Regions from separate parts of the Roseibium album genome, predicted to be linked through region 3. Evidence: predicted binding sites of a transcription regulator. Region 3 holds the regulator's gene; each other region holds the start of a gene.
The links. The regulator LexA, encoded in region 3, represses DNA repair genes until DNA is damaged. The targets are predictions, from matches to a motif close to TGTTCNNNNTGTGTTCNG.
Positions count from the first base shown of each region.

Region 1: the regulator LexA is predicted to act here: its motif matches at 3,745-3,762, upstream of ACO6TI_RS03815 (helicase-related protein).
Region 2: the regulator LexA is predicted to act here: its motif matches at 4,109-4,126, upstream of parE (DNA topoisomerase IV subunit B).

Region 1 is NZ_OZ247583.1:815,520-825,654, reverse strand. It holds gene ACO6TI_RS03820 (RNA-binding S4 domain-containing protein) at 1-329, opposite strand, end outside; gene ACO6TI_RS03815 (helicase-related protein) at 377-3,610, opposite strand; gene pyc (pyruvate carboxylase) at 4,405-7,845, shown strand; gene ACO6TI_RS03805 (cytochrome P460 family protein) at 8,038-8,634, shown strand; gene ACO6TI_RS03800 (DUF1254 domain-containing protein) at 8,782-10,135, shown strand, end outside.
Region 2 is NZ_OZ247583.1:4,463,247-4,473,381, forward strand. It holds gene ACO6TI_RS20290 (DEAD/DEAH box helicase) at 45-1,487, opposite strand; gene parE (DNA topoisomerase IV subunit B) at 1,984-4,029, opposite strand; gene ACO6TI_RS20300 (tetratricopeptide repeat protein) at 4,621-5,478, shown strand; gene xth (exodeoxyribonuclease III) at 6,068-6,850, opposite strand; gene erpA (iron-sulfur cluster insertion protein ErpA) at 6,917-7,258, opposite strand; gene ACO6TI_RS20315 (deoxyguanosinetriphosphate triphosphohydrolase) at 7,414-8,619, shown strand; gene argS (arginine--tRNA ligase) at 8,694-10,135, shown strand, end outside.
Region 3 is NZ_OZ247583.1:4,773,641-4,783,775, forward strand. It holds gene ACO6TI_RS21790 (protoglobin domain-containing protein) at 1-922, shown strand, start outside; gene ACO6TI_RS21795 (LuxR family transcriptional regulator) at 1,273-2,028, opposite strand; gene lexA (transcriptional repressor LexA) at 2,825-3,535, shown strand; gene ACO6TI_RS21805 (ComEC/Rec2 family competence protein) at 3,628-5,835, opposite strand; gene gltX (glutamate--tRNA ligase) at 6,146-7,570, shown strand; gene gltA (citrate synthase) at 7,804-9,096, shown strand; gene ACO6TI_RS21820 (methyl-accepting chemotaxis protein) at 9,508-10,135, shown strand, end outside.

The DNA of each region.
Region 1 (10,135 bases), 3.0 Mb from region 3:
TCGCGCTTGGTCGGCCGCCCGGCACCGGCCTCCCGTTGTCCAGGTGGCGGTGGTGGCGATTCCTTTTTGGGCGGCAGCGGAGGTGAAAGGTCTTCGTAGAGTTTGCGGGCTTCCTCGAACGGACCGCGCCGAGATCCGAGCCCGGCAATCTTCAGAACCAGAACCCTTCGTTCCAACGCGATGGTCAGCACGTCACCGATCCTGACGGTTTTGCTCGCGGATGAAATCTTGTCCCTGTTGATCCGTACGTGGCCGGTTGTCGCCAGTTTCTGGGCAAGGGACCGGGATTTGGTGACCCTGGCGTACCAGAGCCACTTGTCGATGCGCAGACTGCCACCGTCTGTTTCAGCGGCAGCTTGTGTGCGACCGGGGGAAATTACTTCTTGTCCTTGTTATCCATATCCGCCTTGAGGGCCATGAGAGCGGCAAATGGCGAATTCGGATCGATCGGTTTGTCCTTTGGCGGATTGTTGCGGCGGTTTCCGCCGTCAGATCCCCTGTTACCACCCTGATGGCCGCTCCGATTGCGGTTCGGTCCACCCTTTCCGCCACCTCCCTTGCCGTGGCGTTTTTCACCATGACCTCCTTTGGGACCATGTCCCTGGCCCTTGCGGTTGTCACCGCGCCGCTGATCCTGACGTCCACGTGGTCTCCGGTCCTGACGGCCCGGGCGCCAGATCTCGATCGTAACCGTTTCCATGTCGGCAGGTTCTGCTGCAGGCTCATCGGACGACGCGGCAATCGTGGCCTCGGAAGGGGCGGCTTCTGCGCCTTCAGTTTCTTCCTTACCGGTGTTGTCACCTGCCGGAGCAGAGGGCGCCGCGTCTTCGACGGGCTCCGTCGCTGCAATGGCGGGTGCCTCTTCCACAATGGTATCGCCGGTGGCACCTTCCGTCGGCATTGCCGCCGCTGTGTCGGAATTGACAGTTTCAGCAACACTCACAAGTTCTTCGGAGGAAGGCTCCGCATTCATTTCAACAGGTGTCGTATCGTCGGTTGAAGAGGTGGTTTCTTCGCCTGTCGCCCCGGTATCTGCTGCCAATTCTTCCGTGGCAGATGTGCTTTCACCCTTCGCTTCCGGTTCGACTGCAAGTGTTTCCGCAGCTTGGGAAGCGTCTGGTTTTGCGGTCACCGGACGTTGTATTTCCCTGCTTTCGACCCGATAACCAAGCGACTTCAAAACAGCGGAGAAATCGTCACCGGCGCAACCCAGCAAAGACGTCATGGCGACGGTCACCATGAAACCGCCGCCCTGTTCGATCGCACCTTCCGGCGGGCTAACTTCAGCATCCAGAGGCTTCCACGCGATCAACGGCCGGATCAGGTCGGCAAGACGCTCCAGTATGTCGACGCGGACGGCCCGGGGTCCGCACACACGGAAACCGACAACCTTGTACAGTGCCTTGTCGATGGTCTCATCAACCGGAATAGACGTTCGTCCGGACGCAGACAATTGCGGCAGTTCGGTCATGCCGTTCATATCCAGCGAACCGTGCTTCAAGGCCCAGAGCTGAGCAAGAAGCTGGCTTGGTGCCGGCTTCAAAAGAGCAGGAACAAAAATCGTATAGGCACCGAAACGGACGCCATGCTTGCGCAGCGACGCACGCATGTCCTGATCAAGCTGGCGAATTTCGTCAGCGGCGTCCTGGCGTTCGAGAATGCCGAGCCCCTCGACTATGCGAAAAGCAATGCCGCGGGCGAGCCCCTCGAGTCCTTCGCCGGATTTCAGGTCGACCAGCGGTTTCAGAAGTGTGTCGATCTGGGCTTTCACCCAAAGCTCAAGCCGGTTCTGCACGGTATCGCGCGCCGGTCCGGTCAGGTGCTCGTCTGCAAGCAGCAATGCTGTCGGTGTCAGCACGTCTTCGCCGGCGACCAGTTTGGCAACCGGTTCACCACGCCAACGGATCGCGGCTTCCGATGTCAGCACGAAATCGCTGTTTTCCGATTTGCCGAGTTTCTCGGCCCGGGATTCGATTTCGGTGGTCAGGGCCTTTTGTGCAGCGGCACGAACGGTCTTTCCGTCCGGGCCTTCAGCTGCCGCATCGGGTGCAAACCGGAAGCCAAGCAAATTTCCGATGTGCTGACCTTCTACGAGCACATCGCCACTCGAGGTAATTTCTGCTTCCAGCATTGCGTTCTCTCTCAAACGTCGCATCAATACACTAGTCCGCCGGTCCACGAAACGTTGCGTCAAGCGCTCGTGAAGGGCGTCTGATAGTTTGTCTTCAATGTTGCTCGTTTCACCCTGCCAGTGGGCCGGATCGGCCAGCCAGTCGGGGCGATTGGCAACATATGTCCAGGTCCGGATATGAGCAATCCGGTTGGCGAGAGTGTCGATATCACCATCTGTGCGGTCTGCGAAGGCCAATTGACGCGTGAACCAGTCATCCGCGATGCAGTTGTCCTGCATCAGATGGGTGTAAATGGTGTCCAGAAGCTCTGCATGGTTGGCCGGGGCGATCTTGCGATAGTCCGGCACCTGACACACATCCCATAACAATTCGATCGCTTTTTCACCCTTTGCCATGCCGGAAATTGCGGTGTCACGCAATAAAAGTTCAAGAGCGGTCACGTCATCACCCGTCGGTGCACGGGCGAGTCCTTGTTCCTGAGGCACCGTATCGAGGCTTTGCCGCAATGTGCGCACAGATGAAAAATCCAGCGAACTGTTGCGCCATTGCAGCACTTTCAGGCTGTCGAAGTGGTGGCTTTCAATCTGTTCGACAAGATTGTCGTCCAGCGGATCCACACGGCCGGTCACGCCGAAGGTCCCATCCTTTGTGTGCCGGCCCGCCCGTCCGGCAATCTGTCCCATTTCCGATGGAGTCAGCTGACGGTACTGGTAGCCGTCGTATTTGCGATTTCCGGCGAAGGCAATGTGCTGTACGTCGAGGTTGAGACCCATGCCAATCGCGTCGGTTGCAACGAGATGGTCGACGTCACCGTTCTGGAACAGTTCAACCTGGGCGTTGCGCGTGCGCGGGCTAAGCGAGCCAAGCACGACGGCGGCGCCACCGCGCTGTCGCCGGATCAATTCCGCAATCGAATAGACTTCATCTGACGAAAAGGCGACCACGGCAGACCGCGCCGGCAAGCGCGACACTTTTTTCGACCCGGCATATTCCAGGACGGACATGCGCGGGCGCGTGACGACATTTATGCCCGGGAGCAGCCTTTCCAGCAGCGGACGCGCAGTTGCAGCACCCAGAAGAAGCGTTTCCGATTTGCCGCGAAGGTTCAGGATGCGGTCGGTGAAGACATGTCCGCGGTCAAGATTACCGGCCAGCTGCACCTCATCGATCGCCACGAACTCCGTATCGAGATCGAGCGGCATGGCTTCGACGGTGGAAACCCAGAAACGGGGTTTTTCCGGAATGATCTTTTCTTCGCCGGTGATCAAGGCAACCGAGTCCGAACCGGAACGTTCGACGATCCGTCCGTAAACCTCGCGCGCAAGCAGGCGCAAAGGCAGTCCAATCAGGCCGGATGACTGCGCGAGCATGCGCTCTATGGCGAGATGGGTCTTTCCGGTGTTGGTGGGGCCAAGGACAGCCGTGACGGTGCGGGACCTGGCCGACGGTGGCAGCGGCAACGTTTGTGGGCGTGACATGGAATTGGTTTTGATCGGCTTTCTTCGGGCTCTGCGCCTATATCTAGTGCCGCGTGTCTAGCACAGGCCGGACGACAATGTCGCCATTTCTTTTGGTGAAATTCTATCGAATCATAGCAAACAAAATTCTTGTGGAGAACGACTCCAGAACAAACCGAAACCGAATCGCGGACTCCGGACGATTCAGGATTTGTTCCCTACAAGATATGGTCCGTGCGCTGATTTGCCCCACGAAATCCTGAATCTGGTCAAAGACTTGAGTCGCATCGCAAACAGCGTGCGGAAATTCCAGGAAACTGTGTCAAGGATTAATTTAATCTGAATCGGGTACGTGGCGCCGTCAATGTGCCGGTTAATAAACGGACACAGCAAGAACGAAACCCGGACGAATCGCTGACTCCCGAATGTTTCCTGTCTGTTCTTACAATATATGGTGTGTGATGACTTGCCGGACGCTAGTCGAAAAGCGACAAATCCTGTTTGCCTGAATGGTCGGCGTCAACCGCATCCCTCACCTGTTTCAAATCGGGTCACGGGATTCACTCTGTTTTTGAGATGAGAAATCTCTGAATCAGCTCCGAATTTTTGCACTGCAAATTTTTTATAAGTCTAGTTACACTCGTAACTTTCGGCAATTCGCACGCGTTTTCCATGAGTTACCCGTGCAGGCGCAAAAATATTTTCCAAGTTTAGAAAAGGACACCCTTTCTGCCCCTTTTCAAGTGCCTTCGACCAAAGTAGAAATCTTGCGCAAAATCGGCCTTGCTTTTGCGAAAAATTAGGGGAATGGGCTTTTGGCAATAACAAAAATTCTCGTTGCGAACCGGTCTGAAATCGCGATCCGGGTATTTCGTGCCGCCAATGAGTTGGGTCTGAAGACCGTCGCGATCTATGCCGAACAGGACAAACTGGCGCTTCATCGCTTCAAGGCGGACGAGGCGTATCAGGTCGGCAAGGGGCTTGGTCCGATCGAAGCCTATCTTTCCATCGACGAAATCATCCGTGTTGCCAGGCTTGCCGGTGCAGATGCCATTCATCCAGGTTACGGCCTGCTCTCGGAAAGTCCCGAATTCGTGGATGCCTGTGATGCTGCAGGCATCACTTTCATCGGCCCGAGGTCCGACACGATGCGGCGTCTCGGCAACAAGGTCGCTGCAAGAAACCTGGCGATCGAGGCCGGTGTCCCGGTGATGCCGGCGACCGACCCGCTTCCGGACGATATTGGTGATATCAAGCGACAAGCGCTCGAAATCGGATATCCGGTGATGCTGAAAGCGTCCTGGGGTGGCGGTGGCCGGGGAATGCGCGTCATCCCGGACGAGGCGACGCTCGAAAAAGAAGTTCTGGCCGCCAAACGCGAAGCAATGGCCGCCTTTGGCAAGGACGAAATCTATCTTGAAAAACTCGTGCAGCAGGCGCGTCACGTCGAAGTTCAGATCCTGGGCGATGGCGAGAACGTCGTGCATCTGTTTGAGCGGGACTGCTCCATCCAGCGTCGTCACCAAAAAGTCGTCGAGCGTGCACCGGCACCTTATCTGGAAGAAGCGAAACGCCAGGAGCTCTGCGAATACGGTCTGAAAATCGGCCGTGCGGTGAACTACCGGGGTGCGGGAACGGTCGAATTCCTGATGGATGCCGACACGGGTGCCGTTTACTTCATCGAGGTGAACCCGCGAGTTCAGGTGGAGCACACGGTCACAGAGGAAGTGACCGGCATCGATATCGTGCAGGCGCAGATCCATATAGCGGAAGGTGCCAGGATCGGCACACCGGAAAGCGGCGTTCCGGCGCAGGAGAACATTCGCCTCAACGGTCATGCACTTCAGTGCCGGATCACCACGGAAGACCCGGAACAGAACTTCATTCCGGACTATGGCCGGATCACCGCATATCGCGGCGCGACGGGCTTCGGCATTCGCCTGGACGGCGGTACCGCCTATTCGGGCGCGGTGATCACACGGTTTTATGACCCGCTTCTGGAAAAGGTCACGGCCTGGGCGCCGACGGCGGAAGACGCGCGCAAGCGCATGGACCGCGCCTTGCGGGAGTTCCGGATCCGCGGCGTGGCGACAAACCTTGTCTTCCTGGAGAACATCATTGATCACGATGATTTCCGGGCAAATAAATACACCACCCGTTTCATCGACGAGACTCCTTCGCTTTTCGAACAGACCAAGCGTCAGGACCGGGCAACCAAGTTGTTGACATACATCGCGGACGTTTCGGTCAACGGACATCCAGAGACCAAAAACCGGGCGCGTCCGCCCAAGGATGTGGCGCCCCCGACCATTCCGGATTTCGGCGACGACAAGCCCTCCGGCACACGGCAACTTCTCGATGAACTCGGTCCCAAGGGGTTCGCGGACTGGATGAAAGGCCAGAAACGGGCACTGATCACAGACACCACGATGCGTGATGGTCATCAGTCGCTGCTGGCAACACGCATGCGGACCCATGATATCGTCAATGTCGCCGATGCCTATGCCGTCGGCCTTCCGACGCTGTTTTCACTGGAATGCTGGGGGGGAGCGACCTTCGACGTCGCAATGCGGTTCCTGACCGAAAGTCCGTGGGAGCGGCTGCATCTCATCCGCGAGAAAGCACCGAACATTCTCCTTCAGATGCTGCTGCGCGGCTCCAACGGCGTCGGTTACACGAATTACCCTGACAACACCGTCAAGTTTTTCGTCAAGCAAGCCGCGGAAAATGGAATTGACCTGTTCCGTGTCTTTGATTGCCTCAACTGGGTTGAAAACATGCGCGTTTCGATGGACGCGGTTCAGGAAGCGAACAAGCTTTGCGAAGGCGTGCTTTGTTACACGGGCGACATGCTCGACAGTGCGCGGCCAAAATACGACCTGAAATATTATGTCGGCCTTGCCAAGGAGCTGGAAGCGGCGGGTGCGCACATTCTCGGTATCAAGGACATGGCAGGCCTTCTCAAGCCGGAGGCGGCACGGGTCCTGATCAAGACCCTGAAGGACGAGACGGATCTGCCGATCCACTTCCACACCCATGATACTTCCGGAATTGCGGCTGCAACTATTCTCGCCGCGGTCGAAGCAGGGGCCGATGCCGTCGACGCCGCGATGGACGCGCTTTCCGGATTGACGTCACAGCCCTGTCTCGGATCGATCGTGGAGGCCTTGCGTGGAAGCGAGCGTGACACGGGGCTCGATGCCAAGACGATCCGTCAGATATCCTTCTACTGGGAGGCTGTTCGGACGCAGTATCGCGCATTCGAAAGTGATCTGCGATTTGGTGCTTCGGAAGTGTACCTGCACGAAATGCCGGGCGGTCAATTCACCAACCTGAAAGAGCAGGCAAGATCGCTGGGGCTCGAAACCCGCTGGCATGAAGTTGCGCAGGCCTATGCAGACGTCAACATGATGTTTGGGGACATCGTCAAGGTGACACCGTCCTCAAAGGTGGTCGGCGACATGGCATTGATGATGGTCAGCCAGGGGCTTTCCGTCGAAGAAGTCGAGGATCCGGACAAGGATGTCGCCTTCCCGGACAGTGTCGTCAAGATGCTTCACGGCGATCTCGGCCAGTCGCCGGGTGGCTGGCCGGCCGCGTTGCAGGAAAAGGTGCTCAAGGGAAGTGCGCCCATCTCCGTTCGTCCGGGGTCGCTGCTGGAAGACGCCGATCTTGACGCGGAACGCAAGACTGCAGCGGCCGCGACGGGAGGTGATATCAACGACACGGATCTTGCGGCCTACCTGATGTACCCGAAGGTCTTTACCGATTTCGACAAGGCACAGCAGCAATACGGACCGACTTCGGTCCTGCCGACGCCGGTCTATTTTTACGGGCTGGAAGCAGGCCAAGAGGTTTTTGTCGATCTTGAGGCCGGCAAGACACTGGTCGTGCGGTGTCAGGCGATCGGGGAAACGGATGAAAAGGGCGAGAAGAAAGTATTCTTCGAGCTCAACGGGCAGCCACGTAATGTCAAGGTCCCGGACCGCGCTCACGGCGCAACCGGTGCCGCCGCGATGCGCAAGGCCGAAGACGGAAACGCCGCGCATGTCGGAGCGCCGATGCCGGGTGTCATTTCCACGGTTGCCATTGCGACCGGGCAGGACGTCAAGGCCGGTGACGTTCTCGTCTCCATCGAGGCCATGAAGATGGAAACAGCGCTTCATGCGGAGCGAGACGGTAAAGTCAAAGAAGTGCTGGTCACTCCTGGCGCTCAAATTGACGCAAAAGACCTTCTCGTGGTCTTCGAAAGCTGATCGAGAAAAGGTGAGCAGATCGCACATTGGTGCGATTTGCTTTCTAGTTACTTGTTATCAATTGCTAAAACAGTGCCGATCACGCCAAATCACGACTCATCACCATTCATGTGAGTTGTAAACATGCTCTCCAAAGCTTGAAGCTTCCGTGGCCACGTCTTTGAACAAAGGCGTAAGCTTAGGGAGAGAACAATGAGGAAGCTACCTGTTTGGCTGGGAGGTGCAATCGCATCCCTTGTTTTCACGACATCCGCTTATGCGGCTTGCGATGTAAACAAGCCGGGTTACGAGTTGACCGGCGATGAAGCCGAGGCGGTCTATGATTGTCTGAAGTCTGATCTGCAGGCCGGATACCAGAAGGGCTCGAAACGCTGGATACCGGAAGCGTTCGTGAAGGATTATCCGGGCTGGACCAAAGCAAGTGCATTTCCGGCAGCACCCGGCTTTCACGGTGGCAGGTTTCTGGTGACCTACGTGAATTCTATCGGTGCCGACGAGTATCTGAAGTACAAGCCGGAAAATGTTTCCATTCCGGCCGGAACTCAAATCGCCAAGGAATCCTTTGCGATCGATGACGACGGCAAGGTTACCAAGGGACCGCTGTTCCTCATGGAAAAGGTTGCGGCCGGAAAATCGCCCAAGACCGATGACTGGTACTACATGATGGTCGCGCCCAACGGATCGCCGCAAGCGGTCAACGTGTTCACCGCCTGCAGCGAGTGCCATCTTGAGAATTTCGGCGAGCAAGGCGGTCTTGGATATCCGGTAGAAGACGCCAGGATCAAATAGGCAGGGCCTGTTTCACGCAGTCGCAAGGGTGAGGCAAAGGATCTTGCCCTTGCAAGCTAACGTAGCGTTTTTATTGACTTCTGCGGGAAACTCTCCAGTCTCCGGGGTGAACACCTTTGTGTGTTCGCCTCGATCCGGGAGCCCGTCATGAAGAATTCCTTATTGTTTTTTACTGCGTTTGTTCTCCTTCAAGTCCAGTTTGGGCTGGCGTCTGAAAACAAAGTCGACCTTCCGAACTACAATACGCCGATCCCGGAAGACATCCTGACCCCGGATGAAGTGGAAACGCGCTTCGGTACCCTAAAATTCGTCGATGGACGACCGACACCCGAAACCAGTGCCCTGATGTTTGATACACTCGACTTCATGCGCGGTGTCGAGGTTTTTCTGAATTTCATACCCGCGACTTCCATAGAGGGTATCCGAAGAGGGATGGTCGAAGTCGGTGTCGATGCCGCAAACAAGTTTGCGGTGTTTGAGGATTTGATGGACTCAAATCCGTTGTTTCTGACCGGCAACACCGACACGGTCTATGGTTCGACCATTCTGGATCTGCAGCGCGACGGTCCGGTCGTCATCGAGATTCCGAAGGGTCAGGGGCCGACGACGGTCAATGATGCCTATTTCAGATTTGTTACCGACATGGGCGTGCCGGGCCCCGACAAGGGAGAGGGCGGGAAATACCTCATATTGCCGCCCGACTATGAGGGCGATCTTGCGCCGCCGGTCGGCGGATACAAGGCGGAGGTCGAGGGTGAAACCTACTTCGTTTCGAAATCGACCAGTTACATCAATTGGTTCATCGCCCGCGGGTTCCTTGTCGACGGCAAGACCGATGCGGCTGTCAAAGCCTATCGGACCGGCCTGAAGATCTACCCTCTTCGTGACAGATCCGCACCACCAGAGATGGAATTCATCAATGTTTCCAGGAAGGCGTTCAATACCATTCACGCCAATACGTTCGAGTTCTACAACGAACTGAATACGGTAATCCAGAAAGAGCCGATATCGGCATTCGATCCCGAACTGCGTGGTCTTGCGGCCGCGATCGGGATCGAAAAGGGCAAAGCCTTCGATCCTGATGAGCGTATGAAGCAAATTCTGACGGAAGCGGTCGCCATAGGAAATGCCACCGCCCGATCGATCTGGCTGAAACCACGCGACAAGACTGCCTATCTGTATGAAAACAGTGGCTGGTATACCGCTTTCATAGGCAGTAACTGGCAGTGGCTGCGTGACGAGGGAAACGGTGGACGGTATCTGGATGCCCGAACGATGTTCTTCTACATGGCAACCGTCAACACGCCGGCGATGGTTCTGAAGCTCCCGGGCAAAGGTTCGCAATACGCCCTGAATGTCACGGATAGCGAGGGGGAATTCCTGGATGGCTCCAAAACCTACTCGCTCACCATACCGGCCGACGTTCCTGCGAAAGACTTCTGGTCGGTCGTTATCTATGACCCTCAGACCCGCTCCGAGCTTCAGACCGGTCAGCCGTTCC
Region 2 (10,135 bases), 310 kb from region 3:
AAGGAGCGGTTAAGCTTAAGACATATCCCGCATTAAAAGTTACGTTACGATGCTTTTTTTGGGCGAGGTTCCCGCAGCAGGAATGCCGGGATGTGAACGCCAGCACCGAAAGCCGGTTCATGCTTCCCGCTTTTGGGCTTTTTGTTGACTGCCTTTTGCGGAAGTTCAGAAACAGATGCTGGGGTCAAGGCGTCCTGTTGCTCCTGGCTGGGTTCGGATACGGTTTCACGTTGTTTGGATTGCGAACGGCGACGTCCGGAGGTTTTTGCCTGCGGCGCGTCATTATCGTTGCTCGACTCGCTCTTGGCGCTTTTGCCGCCTTTGCGTCTTGCCTTGCGTTCTTTCGCGGCCGCTTCAAAGTCGATCGGCTCACCCAGCCACTCAATGGACTGTTTGATGAGAGTTTCGATCGCTTCCAGGTATTTTTTGTCTTCGCCAGTAACAAGCGTGTATGCAGCACCGCTGCGTCCGGCACGGCCGGTACGACCGATCCTGTGCACATAGTCTTCGGCGTTGATCGGAACATCAAAGTTGAAAACGTGGCTCACTTCCGGGATGTCCAGGCCACGTGCGGCAACATCACTTGCGACAAGAAGCTTGATATTCCCCTTGCGGAAATTGTCCAGCATCATCATGCGTGTGCGCTGATCCATATCTCCATGGAGTGCGCCGACATTGTATTCGTGGCGTTCAAGAGAGCGGAACAGCGTCGAAACATCGCGCTTGCGATTGCAAAAGACAATTGCGTTCTGGAGGTCTTCAGCGCCTTCAAGGAGATCGCGCAACGCTGCGCGCTTCTCGTAATCCTTTGAAGGAGATGCCTTGAGGTGCTGGCTGACGTTTTCGGCTGTCGTAGCTGTCGGCGCGACTTCGATCCGTGCCGGGTTCTGCAGGAACGTGTCTGTGAGACGCTGGATTTCCGGCGGCATGGTTGCCGAAAAGAACAATGTCTGGCGCGTGAACGGGATCAACTTGCAGATCCGCTCGATGTCCGGGATGAAACCCATATCCAGCATACGGTCGGCTTCGTCGATAACGAGGATCTCTACGCCCTGAAGCAGCAATTTGCCGCGTTCAAAATGATCCAGAAGACGGCCGGGCGTCGCAATCAGGACGTCTGTGCCGCGATCGAGTTTCCGGTCTTGATCCGCAAAGGAAACACCGCCGATGAGCAATGCGACATTCAGCTTGTGATTTGTGCCGTATCTTTCGAAATTTTCTTCAACCTGCGCCGCGAGTTCACGGGTCGGCTCCAGGATGAGTGTCCGGGGCATGCGCGCACGGGCGCGGCCCTTTTCCAGAAGAGTCAGCATGGGCAGCGTGAAACTGGCAGTTTTGCCTGTGCCTGTTTGCGCGATGCCGAGAATATCCCGCCGTTCCAGAACCTGCGGGATCGCTCCTGCCTGAATGGCTGTGGGTTCCTTATAACCTGCCGCATCAACTGCAGCGAGGACCTTCTCGCTAAGACCGAGAGTATCAAATGACATAGAGCGTTTTGCCCGGATGTTGTGATTGTTAGACGGCGACACTTAGGAAACCATTGGTGCCAACGTGCGCACACACTACATTCATGTGCCCCAGTGTCAATGCGCCGAAGAGGTAAAATGTCAAGAAAATCGAGTAATTCCGCGCTAGAATTGCGATCTCAGTTAATATTGCAGCGTCAAAGCACTTCCAGGAGTGATGCTGAAGGGCACAACATGACTCAGTAAGATCCAAAGTGACATTCCAAATGAGTTGCCGGACTTCTGTACCTGTGACCTCATGTGCCGACAGAAAATCTGAGAGTGACGGTTACTTACGCTGGATTTGCATGATGCTTTACCTAACGTAACTGCGCTGTGGTGCCATCAAATCAGATGTCTGCCATGCCGGCATTCCAAATGTACGGCTTCCCGGGTTACCAGTTTGGTATCCTGAAAGATTGAATGCGTGAGATCTTTTTTCACGGCTGAGCAAAGTCATACACGGCTTTTGTTGAATCTAGATGTCAAGATCATCCGCGAATTCCGCATTTTCCTGAATGAACCGGAATCGCGCTTCCGGTTTGTTACCCATCAGTCTTTCAACGGCATCGTTCGTTGTGCCAATATCAGCCTCATCCACATCGACCTTCAACATGGAGCGTTTCGACGGATCCATCGTCGTTTCCTTCAGCTGGGCCGGTAACATCTCGCCCAGGCCTTTGAAGCGGCCGATCTCGACTTTTGATTTTCCCTTGAAAACTGTTTCGAGCAACTCGTCCTTGTGCGCGTCATCGCGGGCATAAAGTGTTTTGCCGCCCTGGCTGAGCCTGTAAAGGGGAGGGACCGCCAGAAAAAGATGGCCTCCTCGAATGAGCTCTGGCATTTCGCGGTAAAAGAATGTGATCAAAAGCGACGCGATGTGGGCACCATCAACGTCCGCGTCGGTCATGATGACGATCTTTTCGTATCGCAGATCCGTTTCCCGGTACTGCGATCTTGTACCGCAACCGAGGGCCTGAATGAGATCCGCCAATTGCTGGTTCGCGACGAGCTTGTCCCGGCCTGCATTGGCGACATTCAGAATTTTTCCACGCAGCGGCAGGATTGCCTGATTTGAGCGGTTGCGCGCCTGCTTCGCTGAGCCGCCCGCCGAATCGCCCTCCACGATGAACAGTTCCGTGCCGTCGGACTGGTTGGCAGAACAATCCGCGAGTTTTCCTGGAAGGCGAAGTTTCCGGACGGCCGTTTTGCGCGCAACGTCTTTTTCCTGGCGCCGGCGCAGGCGATCCTCGGCTCGGTCGATGACCCATTCCAGCAATTTGTTCGCCTGGTTCGGCGAAGCTGTAAGCCAGTGGTCGAATGCGTCTCGCACTGCGGTTTCAGCCACACGGGTGGCTTCGTTCGAGGCAAGTTTGTCTTTGGTCTGACCGACAAATTCGGGTTCACGAATAAAGACCGAAAGCATTCCACCGGCGGACGTCATCACGTCGTCTCCCGTAATGATGCTGGCCTTCTTGTTGCTCGTCAGTTCGCCATATGCCTTGAGACCGCGCAGCAGCGCATATCTGAAACCCGCTTCGTGTGTGCCACCCTCCGGTGTCGGCACGGTATTGCAATAGGAATTGACGAAGCCATCACCAGCGAACCAGTTGACGGCCCATTCGACGGAACCGTGCTTGCCGGTCTTGTCGGTACGGCCGGCAAAAATCTCGTCAACGACGCGGCGTTCATTTGTCAGGCGCTCGGAAAGAAAATCCTTCAGCCCACCTGGAAAATGAAACACTGCCTCGGCCGGTGTCGGATCCTTTTCCGATATCATGTCGGGTGCACAATGCCAGCGGATTTCGACACCGCCAAAAAGATAGGCCTTGGAGCGCGCCATCTTGTGCAAACGGGCAGGCAGGAACCTTGCCCCCTTGCCGAAGATCTGATCATCAGGCCTGAAACGTACCAGCGTGCCACGTCGGTTCTGCGTGTCGCCGACCATCTCAAGAGGGCCTTGTGGTTGGCCTCTGCGGAACGTCTGCCGGTATAGTTTTCGGCTGCGGGCAACCTCGACGACCAGCTCCTCGGACAGGGCGTTGACGACGGACACGCCGACCCCGTGCAATCCGCCGGAAGTCTCGTATACCTTGCTGTCGAATTTGCCGCCCGCGTGCAGCGTGGTCATGATGACTTCGAGCGCGGACTTGTCCTTGAACTTGGGGTGCGGATCAACCGGTATGCCACGACCATTGTCGACGATTGTCAGGAATCCGTCGTTTGAAAGCGAAACATCGATCCATGTAGCATGCCCTGCGACCGCCTCATCCATGGAGTTATCGATTACTTCGGCAAACAGATGGTGAAGGGCTTTTTCGTCCGTGCCGCCAATGTACATTCCCGGACGCCGCCGAACGGGCTCCAGGCCTTCTAGGACTTCAATGTCGGCGGCCGAATAGTCATCCGGAACCGAAACAGGTGATGTCGGGCGCGCTTTTTGAGGTGCAGGTGTTGTCGGCGGCTCGTTCAAAGGTGCCGATATCGCCGCATTTCCAGCAAATAGATCGTCTTTTGCGCTCATTCCGTCTCGCCTGAATGGGTTCGTAGCTCTGTTGTAGAGGTTCAGCGCTGGTACCTACACCGAATCATAACCAAGTTTGAAGGACAAATGCAGAACGGCAAAGGATTTTGCCATAAAGGCAACGTTTTCAACAGACCAGATGAACCTTCCAACCCGGAAACTGATCATCAACTTCGATGTGGTTGAATTTACTGCGGAGGGATGCCCTGGCGGTGTGAGAATTGTGCCAATTCGGCAACACTCGCAGACAGAGTCCCGTTTGAAAGGGCTGAATGAAGATATTGCCCATGTTCAGCCATGTTTGAGCAGCAACCGTTACGCTAAAGTCCGGTTGTCCAGCGATTGATGTATGCATTGATCGCCGAGCGGCCACGAGAGGAAGAATCCCGCAAATGGTCTTAATTGGACCAAGAATGGCCCAACTTAGGCCGAATTGATTGGCCACGTTAGACCGTGAAAAAAAAGAACCGTCAGGTCGTGGCCGACGGTATGAAGAGACAGGAAATGCGCGAGGCGCGAACAACAATAAATGCCGTCAACGACCAACGGCACAGCGGTGAATATCGTACTGTGCGTAATTGTGTGACAGGTATGCGAAAGAAGGTTTCGAGACTGGGCGGCTCGGGAATGCGGACAGTCATGTTCTCTTCTCTGCTGTTTCTGGGTCTCGCCGAACCGGCCGCCGCTTTTGACGGACAGCCAGCACCGAACGTTTCGATTGGACCGCAGGATCTGTCTCCTACCGAAGCATTGCGTGAGGGCGCTCGCCAGTATTATTCGGGCAACAAGGTCGAAGCGCTTAATTCCTTGCAATATGCTGCTGAAAACGGACAGCCCATGGCAGCGTGGAAACTTGGAGAAATGTACTCCAAGGGCGACGGTGTCCAGGAAGACGACCTGAGGGCGTTCGAATACTACAGCCAGATTGTCCGCGAGCATGGCGACGACAGCCCGAGCGCACCAGATGCCCCCTTTGTTTCCAGTGCACTTGTTGCTCTCGGCACGTATTATCTCAATGGAATCGACGGAACTGTTCCGAAAAACGAAGCGCGTGCGCGTCAGATTTTCACACATGCCGCGTCTTACTTCGGTGATGCGGAGGCGCAATATGAACTGGGTCAGATGTATCAGGACAACAACAGCCGTATGGCCGTGCGCTGGTACAATCTGGCGGCGCTCAAGGGGCATGTCGGGGCACAAGCACGGCTCGGTGAAACTCTTTACAACATAGGGTCTTCGGAAAAGAAGAAAGCGCGTGGACTGATGTGGTTGACGGTGGCCAGGGAACAGGCTGTGGGCTCGGAAGCCGACTGGATCCACACCATGCATGAGCAATATTTTGCTGTGTCACCAGAGCATGTACGTGAGAGAGCCCGCTCGCTTGCCGACGGCTGGATCGAACAGAACCGGCCTGACATGCTTACCGCGCAGAAACTCAAGACACAGTAGAGTTTTCGTTTTTCAATAGAACAGACAGAACGACAACCCCAAATGAAGGCTTGGGCCTATCCCGGGCTGACTGGCATTGGCTTTGTTTTGTCGCCAGCTGGCAGGGGTGTCGCATTTTCGACCTGCTCTACGGAAGCCGGACTTAGCTGCGACAGCGGGCAGGGGGCGTTGCTGAGTTGCCAGGACGTGTTGTTGAGCACCATGGCGCATGTCGCCATTTTCGAACCATTCGGGCTTTTCAGGCAAATGGATTCGCCCAGACCGTAATCCTCACCCTGGTATCGACAGGTGCACGAGATACTTTGGGCACTGGCAACAGAAGCGAGACATACTCCGCCTAAAAACGCCGTTGCTGCTAAGGCTCTGACAAAACAGCAAAAATAAGAAGCTCCGGCCTCAACGAGCGACGCCGGATAGTGCTTTTGTCCGCTATTTGCCGGTGCGGACTGGAGATGGCCTACCGTTATCCCATGGTCTCAAACAATATCATGCAGAAGGTTTACCGCAAGTAGGACGCCGGTCCGCGTCGTTGTATACGAGTTTCCGGGGATGAAAATCGACGAGATGCAAACGTGCGCAGTTTCCGGGCTCAAGCTGCCAGCTCGACCCAGACCGGCACATGGTCGGACGGCTTTTCCCACCCGCGAACATGCTTGTCTATGCCGCATCCGGATATCAGATCCGTGGCTTGCGGTGACAGCAGGATGTGATCGATGCGGATGCCATTGTTTTTCTGCCAGGCACCAGCCTGATAGTCCCAGAAAGTATATGTCTCCGCTGCTTCGGTACACGCTCTCACGGCTTCTGTGAAACCGAGGTTCGTCAGCGCTCTGAAACGTTGTCTGCTCTCTGGTTGAAAGAGCGCGTCGTCCAGCCAGTTTTTCGCGTTTTTTGCGTCAATCGGATCCGGAATTACATTGTAATCGCCAAGGAGCAAATAGGCGTTTTCTTCGCGAAGCCGCCTTTCGGCATGTGGGATCAAACGATCCATCCAGGCCAGCTTGTAGGGAAATTTTTCACTTCCGAGCGGATTGCCATTCGGAAGATAGAGACATCCAAAGCGAATGACACCTTTGTCGCTCGAAACGGCTCCTTCGATGAAACGCGCCTGTTCGTCACCATCGTCGCCGGGAAGCCTGCGTTCGACGTCCTCGAGCGGTTGCTTGGATAACAGCGCGACCCCGTTGAAACCCTTTTGACCGTGGGTTTCGACGTTGTAGCCGAGATCCTCGAAGGGCTGTCGCGGAAAATTCTCGTCGACCGATTTGATTTCCTGAAGACAGGCAACATCCGGCGACGTTTCCTTCAACCACTCGAGAACCGTATCGATACGTGCCTTGACGCCGTTGATGTTCCAGGTCGCGATTCTCATCGTTCGATTTGCCTCATGTAAGAAAAAGGCCGGAGACTCCGGCCTTGAAACACGTGTGCGCTCAGGTCAAATGGTAAAACTGGTGCCGCAGCCACACCCGGCGACCGCGTTGGGGTTGTTTATCTGAAAAGACTGTCCGATCAGATCGTCGACGAAGTCAATCTCCGATCCTTCCATATACTGAAGCGATACCGTATCGATCAGAACGATCGCTCCTGGATTTTCAATGACAAAATCGTCGTCTTCGTTACTGTCGACGACGTCGTATTTGTATTGAAGCCCGGAGCAGCCGCCACCTTCTACACTGACCCTGAGCATGCTGCCTTCGGCCTCGTTCGACAATATTTTGGCAATGCGCTTGGCAGCGCGTTCGCTGACTGTTACTCGATTTTCTGGTGTATCGGTCATGTTCTGCTGACTCGCTAGGCTCTTGCTGCTGGCAAAGAGCGTGAAACCTGATTTATTCAGATAAGTAAGTTTTGAAGTCGCCCGCGTCAATCTGCGGCGCGGTTAGACTGGGTGAAGATGCTGTGAATGGCGACGGATCGACAACTAAAACTGACATTGGCTTCGGAGCTCAGACCCGGGCGGTGTACGCCGAAAATCCGCGCCTGAGCAAAGGGCGCCTGTTTCCGGAAACCGAAAGTCCTACCCGGACACCCTTTCAACGGGACCGCGACCGGATCATTCATTCCTCGGCCTTCAGAAGATTGAAGCACAAGACACAGGTCTTTGTATATCACGAGGGCGATCATTTCCGTACACGTCTGACGCACACGATCGAGGTCTCCCAGATCGCCCGGTCGCTGGCAAGAGCGCTGCGCCTTGACGAAGACCTCGCAGAGTGCTTGGCGCTTGCGCATGATCTCGGTCACACCCCGTTTGGACATGAAGGCGAGGATGTCATGCACGAGTGCATGGCGCCCTTTGATGGTTTTGATCACAATGCCCAGTCCCTGCGCGTTGTCACGCATCTCGAACAACGCTACGCGGAATTCGACGGATTGAACCTGGCCTGGGAAACTCTGGAGGGACTTGTCAAACACAATGGGCCTCTTCTTGATTCAGACGGCAACCCGATCGGAAAATTCAAGGGCGGCCGACTGCCGTTTGCGATCAGCGAATATGCAGACAAGCAGGATCTCTTGCTGGACACCTGGCCGGGCAGCGAGGCTCAGGCGGCCGCAATCGCGGACGACATTGCCTATGACGCTCATGACCTGGATGACGGATTGAGAGCGGGTCTTTTCGCTGTGGAAGACATGCGCGAAGTCCCGTTTCTTGCCGACATTCTGGTAGATGTTGACAGAAAGTATCCCGGGTTGGAGGAAAGCAGGCGAATCCACGAGATCGTCCGCAGATCGATCACAAGAATGGTTGAGGACGTCATCAGGGAAGCCGTCGGCAACATATCCGAACTTGATCCGAAATCTGCAAACGATATCAGAATGGCCGGAAGGGGTCTTGTCGGGTTTTCCGATGAAATGGCACTTGCGGAAAAGGAAGTTAAGAGATTTCTGTTCGCCCGTGTTTATCGCCATGCGGATGTTTTGGCCGTTCGCAAGCTCGTTGCCCGCATCGTGAAGGATCTGTTTCGCAAATACCAGTCGGACCCCGAATTGATGCCACATCCATGGAATGTTGGTCTGGGTTCCCTGGGCGATACCGAAACAGCCCGGCGAATATGCGATTACATTGCCGGCATGACCGACCGCTACGCCATCGAGGAGCACCGCAGGCTGTTTGACGACACTCCGGATTTAGGGTAGGCGCAGGGGCGAATTTGCTGCCCTGTTGTTCACGGGAATCCCGTGCTTGGAAGACCAAACTTGATCGGTGTAAAATGAATATCTTCGCAGACTTCACGCAGCGCGTGAAAAATGCACTCCAGGAGCTTGAACTTCATGATGAAAATGGAGTTTCACCGGATTTGACGCGCGTAGTGGTCGAAGCCCCGAGGGATCCCGATCACGGCGACTTCGCAACCAATGCAGCAATGGTGCTTGCAAAACCGCTCAAGATGAAACCGCGCGACCTTGCCGAAAAACTCGTCCAAAAACTCAATCAGGACCCGGACATAACCGAGACGACGATAGCTGGACCTGGGTTCATCAACCTCCGGGTCGCACCTGCCGTTTGGCAGCGGGTTCTCGGCAGTGTTCTTGGTCTTGGTGAGAGCTTTGGAGCGACTGCTCTGCAGCCTTCTCCGAAGGTGAATGTCGAATATGTGTCGGCGAATCCGACCGGACCAATGCATGTCGGACACATTCGCGGTGCCGTCGTTGGCGATGCTCTTGCCAATCTGCTGGCTTTTGCCGGCAACGATGTCGTCAAGGAATACTACATTAATGACGCGGGATCGCAGATCGAAACTCTTGCGCGGAGCGCATACCTTCGGTACCGCGAGGCTCTCGGTGAAGACATAGGCGAAATCCCGTCTGGTCTTTATCCAGGCGATTATCTCAAGCCGGTAGGGTCTCTGCTCAAGGACCAGTTTGGCGAAAAACTGCTGGGAATGCCGGATGCCGAATGGCTTCCAATCGTGAAGGAGGCCGCGATGGCGGCGATGCTCGATCTTATAAGAGCAGACCTTGCGGCACTTGGAGTCGAACACGAGATTTTCTTTTCTGAAAAAACGCTCCATGACAGGAGCGGTGCCAATGGTTCGAAGATCGACCATATGCTGGATGGGCTGCGGGAAAAGGGGCTTATCTATCAGGGGACCTTGCCGCCACCCAAAGGACAGGTGCCGGAAGACTGGGAAGACCGCGAACAGACGCTCTTTCGGGCGAGCGATTTTGGTGATGATACGGACCGGGCACTGAAAAAGTCTGATGGGTCGTATACCTATTTCGCAGCCGACGTTGCCTACTTCCAGGACAAGTTCGAACGGGGTTTCAAGGAAACGATCTATATCCTGGGTGCCGATCATAGTGGTTACGCAAAACGGTTGCAGGCTGTTGGCAAGGCAGTATCCGGCGGCGAAACCGATGTCATTGTCAGGTTTTGCCAGCTCGTGAAACTGATGCGTGACGGTGAGCCGGTCAAAATGTCCAAACGGTCGGGCGACTTTGTTACTTTGAGAGAAGTCGTCGATGAAGTCGGTTCGGACCCGGTTCGCTTCATGATGCTGTTCCGGAAAAACGACGCTCCGCTGGATTTCGATTTCAACAAGGTAACGGAGCAGTCGAAAGACAATCCGGTTTTCTATGTGCAATACGGGCATGCAAGGTGCTGTTCTGTGCTGCGACAGGCGTCGGAAGAACTTCCAGACCTGGAGACTGC
Region 3 (10,135 bases):
AGCCGTGCTGCTGGATCTGGACATGGCCATCTCGACCTATCAGGCGATTCTCATGGAGGCACAGGAAACCAGAACACGCGAACTCGATGATGCCATCGAGACATTCCAGGCGTCGGTCGAGGACCCCTTGGCAAATATCGGCATCAGAGCCGGTACGGTCGCTCAGGACGCGGGGCAGCTCCTGCAGGTCTGCGGATCCGCGAAATCCGAAACCGGATCAGCAACAGCTATATCGGAGGAAATCGGTATCAACGTCCAGACAGTAGCCTCTGCGACGGAAGAACTTTCTGCTTCAATACTGGAGATATCCAAGCAGGTGACCGGTGCCTCGCAAATCGCAAACCAGGCGCGCACGAATGCCGAGAGCACAAGTGGGGAAGTGGAAAGTCTCTCCGGGGCTGCCCAGAAAATTGGAGACGTGATTGGGCTTATTCAGGCAATTGCAGAACAAACCAATCTGTTGGCACTCAATGCAACCATTGAGGCTGCAAGAGCCGGTGACGCAGGAAAAGGGTTTGCGGTCGTCGCTGCGGAGGTAAAGGAACTCGCGACACAGACGTCCAGGGCAACCGAAGAAATCAGCCACCAGGTAGCGGAAATTCAGGGCGCCACAACAAACGCGGTCTCCTCGATCGGAACTATCGCCAATGTTGTTAGACAACTCGACGAAATGACGGCGTCAATTGCTGCCGCGGTCGAAGAACAAGGTGCGGCAACTGGCGAAATCTCAGCAAGCGTACAAACCGTTGCCGACGGCACGAACGTTCTTACAGGAAACATTTCCGGTGTCCTTCAGGCGATCGATTCCGCAGACGATACAAGCAACACCTTTTTGACAGCCGCACAGGAGATGGAACAGAGCGTCGAGACGATATCGTCGGAGATAACTGGCTTCTTCAACTCGGTCAGACAAATCCGCTGACGCCCGACCGACGGGAACGTATCGCACTGATCCTGATTGATAGCATCTGACATATCACTCCACAGACAGCAGCCAACTGTTCACGAAACTATGTGTCCGCAAATGAACACAGAAATGAAATACACTATCGAAAAAGTAATATTTTATGATTTCTCTGAAACATCAAATAGAATCAGAAATCAATCATGTTTAATCGAAAAATTTTTACAATGTAATTCTGAGGAGTTTAGCTAAAAATATATTTGTCATCTGTTTGAATATCTCCGTTTGGGCGAAGTAAATACCGGCGCTGCAAATCGGGTTGCAAATTTCGAGAGGGGTCACGGCAATCCTGCGCACATCGCAGCAAACTATCGCAGATTGATGTTTGCATGAGAAATCAGCCCCAACTCGTACGCAATCGCAATCATCTGAGCTTTGTTTTGAGCGTGCAGCTTTCTGCTGAGCGATGCGAGGTAGCCTGCGACCGTTGATTCGGCAACACCCAGGATAACTGCACATTCGGCGGAGGTTTTGCCCCTTGCAGACCACACCAGGCACTCCATTTCCCTGGCACTGAGGACAGTTTTGTCTCCAAGTTCGCTGATCAGCGCATACAAGCGGGAAAACGCGTAGAGGCCCATCATGTGCAACAGCGCACCTTCGCTGGGGGAAGGTATTGAACGTGTCCCGGAAAACCCTATCGCTCCTCGCCTTCCGGTCTTGTCGTGACAAGGAACGTAAAAATGGCGCGGCATTTTATGCTCCAGGAACAGGCTGATGGTGGCACTTTGCTCGTCCATTGGCCGCTGAACGCCCCCTTCTTCAAGGTCCACCACGATCGGGGTATGTTTCCTTCGCAATCCGTCGATGATTGGACTGTTTTCCAGCAGACCCAAACGATCATATTGGGCAACCAGGCTCCGTGGCCAATTGGATGCAATGAAGCTGGGGCGAATAAATTTCTCGGTAACCTGAGGAACGTTCAGTGCAACGTAATGATCAAACTGAAATTCCTGAGCGATCAGTTTCAATTTCCTGTAAAGCTCGGACGGGGTTTGCAATTCGTTTATCGACGAATAGAAATCGACAACAGATTCGAGTTGCGAATGAGTTGCTTCGGTCAATTACATACCCCACCCTGTCGAAGCTACCGATATTCCCAAGTATTTAATCGAGAAGTCGACGTCAGCAATCGATCTGTTCCTCGAATTTCGGCTTCGCCTGTTATTGAGGGAGTTCAAATACCAGATTAAGTTCGAATTCCTGCAAACGAATCGTCGCAGTGCAATTCAATTGCAACCGATAATTAGTGCAGCTGCCTTGAACGACAAGAACCTCCAGTCCACATCCCCGAACATTCCGCGAAAACGGGCGCTTCGACACCTGCAGAGTTGCAACCGATTGCAACAGGCCGTCCTGAAGACACTTCAATTGGACTGTCGCAAATAACCACGATGCAAACATCGGCACGCCCGAAAATCATCTGCTGGGAATCGCCTTTCGGGAATTGCCTGCGGACCAATCATCCACGAAAACAAATAACTTGAATCGAATTAATCGAGTTCGGTTAAGTTGACTGGCGCCACGTCCAACTTGGTCGCCTGACGACAACATTTGGCACCAGAAAATTCGTTCTCCCATTTGTTGCGACACCCGAAACCCGGCAATGCGAAATGACCTTCCGCGCATACCAAAACAGTCCGCAACACATTCAAAAAACACCTGAATCCAATTGAGACTGAAGTTGGGACCCAGTGCCAAAAGACCCGATGCCGCAAAATGTTGCCGGAGAGTTCAAGTCGGCTACGGTCGGACCGGAATAGAACAGTAAGAGAACATTTACCCTTGCAGAACACAATGGGAACAGGTAGATTGTTCTTGATTTGTACCAGCCCGTTCTTGTGGTCAGGGGAAGCCGACATGCTCACGCGCAAGCAGTATGAACTGCTCATGTTCATTCATGAAAGACTGAAGGAAACCGGTGTTCCACCCTCTTTCGATGAGATGAAGGACGCACTGGATCTTCGATCGAAATCCGGAATTCATCGGCTGATCACTGCACTTGAAGAGCGTGGCTTTATCAGACGGTTACCGAACCGGGCGCGGGCGATGGAAGTTGTTCGGCTGCCGGACTCGATTGCTCCGGGCCTTGGAACACCCAGACCCCGCGGGAGTTTTTCACCGGAGGTTATTGAGGGGTCACTGGGGAAATCCGAGCCGGCGCGCACCGCGCCTGCCCCCGAAGTTGCCGCGACCGAAATTCCCGTTATGGGTCGAATTGCGGCCGGTGTTCCGATCGAGGCCATTCAGACACACAGCCATACGATTACTGTCCCTCAGGAACTCCTTGGAAAAGGGGAACACTACGCATTGGAAGTGCGCGGTGATTCCATGATCGAGGCGGGTATTCTAGACGGCGACACCGTGCTCATCAGGCGAACGGACAGTGCCGACAGTGGTGACATTGTTGTGGCGCTGGTCGACGAAGAAGAAGCCACTTTGAAGCGGTTGCGCAAGAAAGGTGCCTCGATCGCTCTTGAAGCAGCCAATCCCGCATACGAAACCCGTATTTTCGGACCTGGTAGAGTTCGCGTGCAAGGTCGCCTGGTTGCGCTGTTTCGTCAGTATTGACACCCCTGTCCGGTCACATCGGCTCTCGTTGAAGCCGGAAACGGCATTCTAAAACTGGATCGCAGTGCGGTGGCGTGCAGGGTTGCACGTCGTCATTGCAATTCGGCGCGCGTCACACCCCCTCGCTCGTGCCATGGTCGTGGCGCTGCAGCGATTGCATATCGAATCTTGGTGACGTGGATTGCGTTGGCAATCTCGGTGTCATCATAAGTGGCTGGAGTATCTGGAGAGGAATTGATCTCGGGGAGAACCTCCGCGCTCAACCAGAGCGAGACTGCACCCCTGCCCTGCCTTGTGCCGCCGTCGATAACCAGCCTTGCCCCGCATGTCGCTGGCACGATTAGATCGCTTACGATCAGATCGGCATACCTGCAATCCAGCGCAAGTGCTTTCTGCGATTTGGGCATTGCTATCAGAAGCGGTGCGGGAGGACTTTCCAGCTCCTCGTCTCCGCCTACAGCTGTATATGCCTTGATGACACACCCATCCGGATCGCATGTCTTTTGGGGCGATTTCATCTTGTGCGACATGATTTCGTGCGCTGGAACACCTTCGGTCTGATACCAGACATCAACCAGGAACGTTCGCCTTCCGCCGAGCCAATTCAGATCTCCGTTGATGTCCCTCGCCGATATCCTTGTTCCGGTGGCAGCAATTTGAACATCAGGGGGCTGAGAAAACAGAACCAGAATCAACCCGACTGTGAACGGTACCAATGCGCATGATCGCCACCATCCCCGCAGTAGCAGACAGGCAAAAAGTGCGATCGAAAAGGCAAACGCCTCGAATGCAGTCAAGCGTCCGATTGCGCCGGCGCCTCCGTCAAGTTCGGCAACGAAGGCCGCGATCTTGAGCAAGAGAGTGATCCCCAGGGACATGGCCGCAAGAGGAAGGGATGCCAGGCCGAAAGGCATCATTATCATTGCGAGAACACCCATCGGCATCACCAGCAAAGTGAATACCGGCATGCCGAGAAGATTGCCCAGCATGCCGAGAGGCGCTACCCGGCCAAAATGATATGCGGCGATGATGCCTGTTGCCAGGCCGGCAACAAGCGCGGTGATGACGAGGCCGGCCATCCAGTTTGAAATGGTGGACCCGACACGGCCTGGCAGGTTTTGCTGACGCCGGTTTTTCCCGGCAAAAGGCTCGCGGCGATCGCGCCACGTTTCGTAAACAGCTACGAGGCAAATGACCGCGGCAAAAGACATCTGGAAACCGGGGGAAAACAGTCTCTCCGGGGCAAGCAGCAGCAACAGCAAACCGGCAAGCGCGACGCTACGCAGAGTTAACCCCCTGCGTCCGACGAGGATCCCCAGAAACACAAGCGTGATCATCAGGAACGAGCGCTGTGTCGCGACAGAAGCACCTGATACGGCCAGATAGAAAATAGCCGCCAGAAGAGCTGCAACGGCTGCAAACTTGTGAATTGGCCAACGCAGGGTCAACGGCGGCAGAAGAGCAAGAAGAAACAGAACAGCGGCATATGCACCACCGGCGAACAGCGCCATGTGAAGTCCAGATATCGCCAGGATATGGGCCAAGCCCGCCGCTCGCAGGTTTTCCTCCTGGGTCTCGTCAATCCCGCTGCGGTCTCCCACAAGCAGGGCAACAACAAGAGCAGTCTCCTGGTCTGCGGGCAGATGTGTCGCTATCCTGTCAGCAATCCGTTGACGTAAGACCTGAATCAGAACATCGGCCTTTTGCCAGACAGGCATTTCGCCATCTGAAAGCAACTGCGGCGCTCCAAAACTGAACCCGGTAGCGCCAATCTGCAAAAAGAACGCACGAAAGGAAAAATCATACCCGCCAGGCAGGACTGGACCTGACGGCGGGAAAAGACGTGCGCGTAATCGCACTCTGTTTCCGGAATTTGCCAGCGTTGCAGCAGGAACGCTGACACGCACTTTCGCCGGAAAGACAATATCCTCAATCGGGCGATCATTGATCGTTTCAACGGCGAGAACCAATCGGACACTGTTGGCTCGCTCCAATCGTTCAAGGACACGGCCGGTCAGGGAAACGTTCATTTCTTCGCCAAGACGCGGAGCGCTGACATAGGCTGTTCGAAGAGTAGCGCAGGTAAGCCCGGCCCAGAAGGCAACGCCCAGAAGGATCAGCGGATTTAGTCTGTCGCGGTATCCTCGCCAGACCGAAAACAGCACGCACACCAGAAGCGTAAGCACAAGAAAAGGCCAGAAAGGTTCCACCGGCAGCAAAACGTAACCTGCAATCCCGGCAGCAAACGAAAAGCAGATCCAAAGCAGCGCCTGATTTTCCCAGTGACTGACCGTAAACAAATCCGACTGCTGTTTGTTGAAATTCGAAAAGAAACGCCACACAGACTTCCGGGGCGTCCTTCGCCGATCACTTCCGCTGCCGCGGTCAGTTTCTATTTCAAATTGGGAATCGTCATAGGTAACCGCAGGCAGGCGATTTTCATTCTTTTGCGGTCGATCGTTACCGATCCTCAAGTCGCAGCTCTTCCCGTGCTGACACAAGAAACGAACGAGACACTATTTAGCCCCGACCGCGCCTGTGTTAAGACCGCGCCACACACTTGGCGCAGCAGGCGCTCCCATTCATAATGAGACTTCCAAAAAAATCACCATGACACAAGAGATCGTCACGCGCTTCGCTCCTTCCCCGACAGGTTTCCTGCACATTGGCGGAGCCCGCACAGCATTGTTCAACTGGCTGTTTGCAAAACACAATAACGGAAAAATGCTGCTGCGCATTGAAGACACTGACCGCGCGCGCTCCACTCCTGAGGCAGTTGATGCACTGATTGACGGGCTATCCTGGCTTGGCCTCGATTGGGAGGGAGACCCCATTTCCCAGTTTTCCCGTGTCGGCAGACACCAGGAAGCCGTCGAGCAAATGCTGTCCTCCGGCACCGCCTACAAGTGTTACAGCACGCCGGAAGAGATTGAGGCGATGCGTGAGAAAGCGCGCGCTGAAGGACGACCGCCACGCTATGACGGCACCTGGAGAGATCGTGACCCTTCCCTGGCACCAGATGGCGTCAATCCTGTTGTCCGGCTCAAGACGCCCCAGGAGGGTGAAACGGTCATCAACGACATGGTCCAGGGCCGCGTTGTCATTCCGAACAAGGATCTCGACGATTTGATTCTCCTGCGTTCGGATGGAACCCCAACCTATATGCTGGCGGTCGTCGTCGACGACCATGACATGGGTGTCACACACATCATTCGCGGTGTCGACCACCTGACCAACGCGGCAAGACAGACACTCATTTTCAAAGCCCTCGGATGGAACGTGCCTGAAATGGCGCATATTCCGCTGATACACGGACCGGACGGCGCAAAACTGTCAAAACGTCATGGCGCAACCGGCGCAGAAGCTTACCGAACGCTGGGGTATCTTCCTCAAGCCATGCGGAACTATCTGGCCCGCCTTGGCTGGAGCCATGGCGATGATGAAATCATTTCACTTGAGGACATGATCGCCTGGTTCGGAATGGATGCAGTCGGGCAATCCGCGGCCCGCTTCGACTTCAAGAAGCTTGAAAATCTCAACGGCCATTACATGCGCGCCACCGGGGACGCAGAATTGCTCGGGCACTGGAAGATTTATCTTCAACACGCAGATGGCGGCGACGCTGCGCTCTTCTGGCTATCGCAAAGTGACAATGAGCAAACGGCTCTGACGGCGCTACCCGGCCTCAAGGAGCGGGCAAAAACACTCGTGGAACTGACGGAAAGCGCGTCTTACCTTTGGCGGCAGCGACCATTGGACACGGACGAGAAGGCACAAAAGATCCTCAATGAGGAAGCCCGGACAATTCTCAAGGAACTGCACAACGTTCTTTCCACGGCGCCGAACTGGGGCTCGGAGACGTTGGAGGCATCGGTAAAGTCCTATGCAGAGGAAAGAGAACTGAAGCTTGGAAAAGTTGCACAGCCACTGCGTGCCGCGCTGACCGGGCGGGGAACATCACCCGGAATTTATGACGTTCTCATTGCGCTTGGCAGAGAAGAATCTCTCAAACGCTTAGAAGACCAGTCCGCTTGAGACTTTTCAGGCGGGTTGCAGCATTCCTCGTAGGATTGAAGTCGAGCCCGGTCTGGCAACCGGGCAAGTCCGCCTTTGACCAAAGCGTTATAAGGGTCAGCTTGCGGCAGTGCAGTAAATGGGCTACGCAAGACCCGAAAATTTCTCAAGTGCCGTCCGGCAACGAACTCGCTGGTGGAAATTGCGAGGTCCAAATCTGACGGGACACCAGGATAACGCAAAGGGGTTTCTGTATGGCCGACAACAACGCCAAGCTCAACGTCCGTGGCGCCGCCCACGACTTCGACGTTCTTGACGGGTCCATCGGACCGTCAGTCGTGAACATATCGTCCTTGTACAAGGACACCGACATGTTCACGTATGACCCGGGATTTACTTCAACTGCATCCTGTGAGTCCAAGATCACCTATATCGATGGTGATGAAGGCACGCTTCTCTACCGTGGTTACCCTATTGAACAACTGGCGGACCACGGGGACTTCCTGGAATCCTGCTATTTGCTGCTTTACGGCGAATTGCCGACGAAAGTTCAAAAAGACGATTTTGTCAGTCGCGTGACTTACCACACGATGATTCATGAGCAGATGAATCGCTTTTTCTCCGGCTTCCGCCGCGACGCCCACCCAATGGCGATCATGGTCGGAACAGTAGGCGCATTGTCCGCATTTTATCACGATTCAACCGACATCGCCGACCCGCACCAGCGCATGGTCGCGTCGCTGCGCATGATCGCGAAAATGCCGACCATTGCGGCAATGGCCTACAAATATCATGTTGGCCAACCGTTCGTGTATCCGCGCAACGACCTGGGCTACGCTGCGAACTTCCTGCACATGTGCTTTGCGGTTCCATGTGAGGAATACAAGGTCAACCCGGTTCTGGCACGCGCTATGGATCGTATCTTCATCCTTCATGCCGATCATGAACAGAACGCGTCAACGTCGACGGTTCGCCTTGCAGGGTCTTCTGGTGCCAATCCTTTTGCCTGTATCGCCGCCGGAATCGCCTGCCTCTGGGGTCCGGCACACGGGGGCGCCAACGAGGCTGCTCTCAACATGCTCTCTGAAATCGGGTCCGTGGACAATATTCCCGAGTATGTCGAACGCGCAAAGGACAAGGACGATCCCTTCCGTTTGATGGGTTTCGGCCACCGGGTTTACAAGAACTATGACCCACGCGCCCGTATCATGCAGAAAACAACGCATGAGGTTCTCGGAGAATTGGGTATCAAGGACGATCCGCTTCTTGACGTAGCCATTGAACTGGAAAAGATCGCGCTCAACGATGAATATTTCATCGAAAAGAAGCTGTATCCGAATATCGATTTCTATTCCGGTATTACACTGAGAGCGCTCGGCTTCCCGACAACCATGTTCACTGTTCTGTTTGCCCTGGCGCGTACTGTTGGCTGGATCGCACAATGGAAAGAAATGGTTGAAGATCCGTCCCAGCGAATCGGTCGTCCGCGGCAGCTTTACACCGGTGCAACTAAGCGCGACTACACTCCAATCGACCAACGCCGCTAGTGTGGGGCGCTTGATCTTCCTCATTTTGCCAATCGACAAATGCTCCCGAACTTCGGGAGCATTTTTATTTACGCAAAGGAAAAATAGTTGGAAAAGGAATAATATTCCTCCAAACGCCTTAAGTTAATAGAGCTGAAATTTTCATGATGGCAACCATAGAGTGCTATTGAATATTCATTTTCGAATGAAAAACAACGCCAAAAAAATCACCAACACCCTTCACCATGAATATGTATTATTCGTTTTTATACTCCATTTTTCATGTAAAAATAAGTGATTTGATATTTACATAAGTAATAAACCGTTTTTTTTCAAACAGATTTTTGAATTACACTAAATAATAAGGAATCATTGCTTATCCTCTGAACAGATTATTTGACGTTTCGGCGTCTGGGGCTTCGAGGGGATGACATGAAGTTTCTGAAATTTGCAACCGATCTCAAATTCGGCGTGAAAGTTGGCGGAAGTTTTGCTGCCGTGGTTGCTCTCACGGGGATCGTCGGCGGCGTCGGTGCCTACAGTGTCATGACCCTGTCGGAGAGAATGGAAATTTCAAAACAGTCAACATCCGCAATTGCGCAACTGCAAAACCTTGCCGGTAAGCGCGAAAGCTTCCTCGCGTCCCGAAATGTTGAAGCCGCAGATGCCGCACTTGTTGACATCGACACGCTTGGACAGGAACTGGCAGTCCTTGAAGAACGTTTGAAAAGTGAAGACACCGCAAAAATTCAGGTTGCGGAAGCTGCTACCGCAGTAACGGACTTCCGCAAGATCTTCGAGAACGTCGTTGCCCTCACCCAGTCGCAAGCTGAAAAAAGAGCACAGCTGGAAGAAGCCGTGACCGGATTTGAAGCAGCTGCAGGGGATATTCTCGGCAAGGCGATCATTGCCCGGATTGGTATCAGTTCTGACGATACAAATGCGCGCAAAACGATGGTTGGCGCCAACAAGGTTGGTCAGGCGGCAGCGAGTTTTCAGGAAGAAGTTTTGACCCTGCAAAACCTTTTTGCCGCCGCTGCAAACAATGCCGCGCAGATCG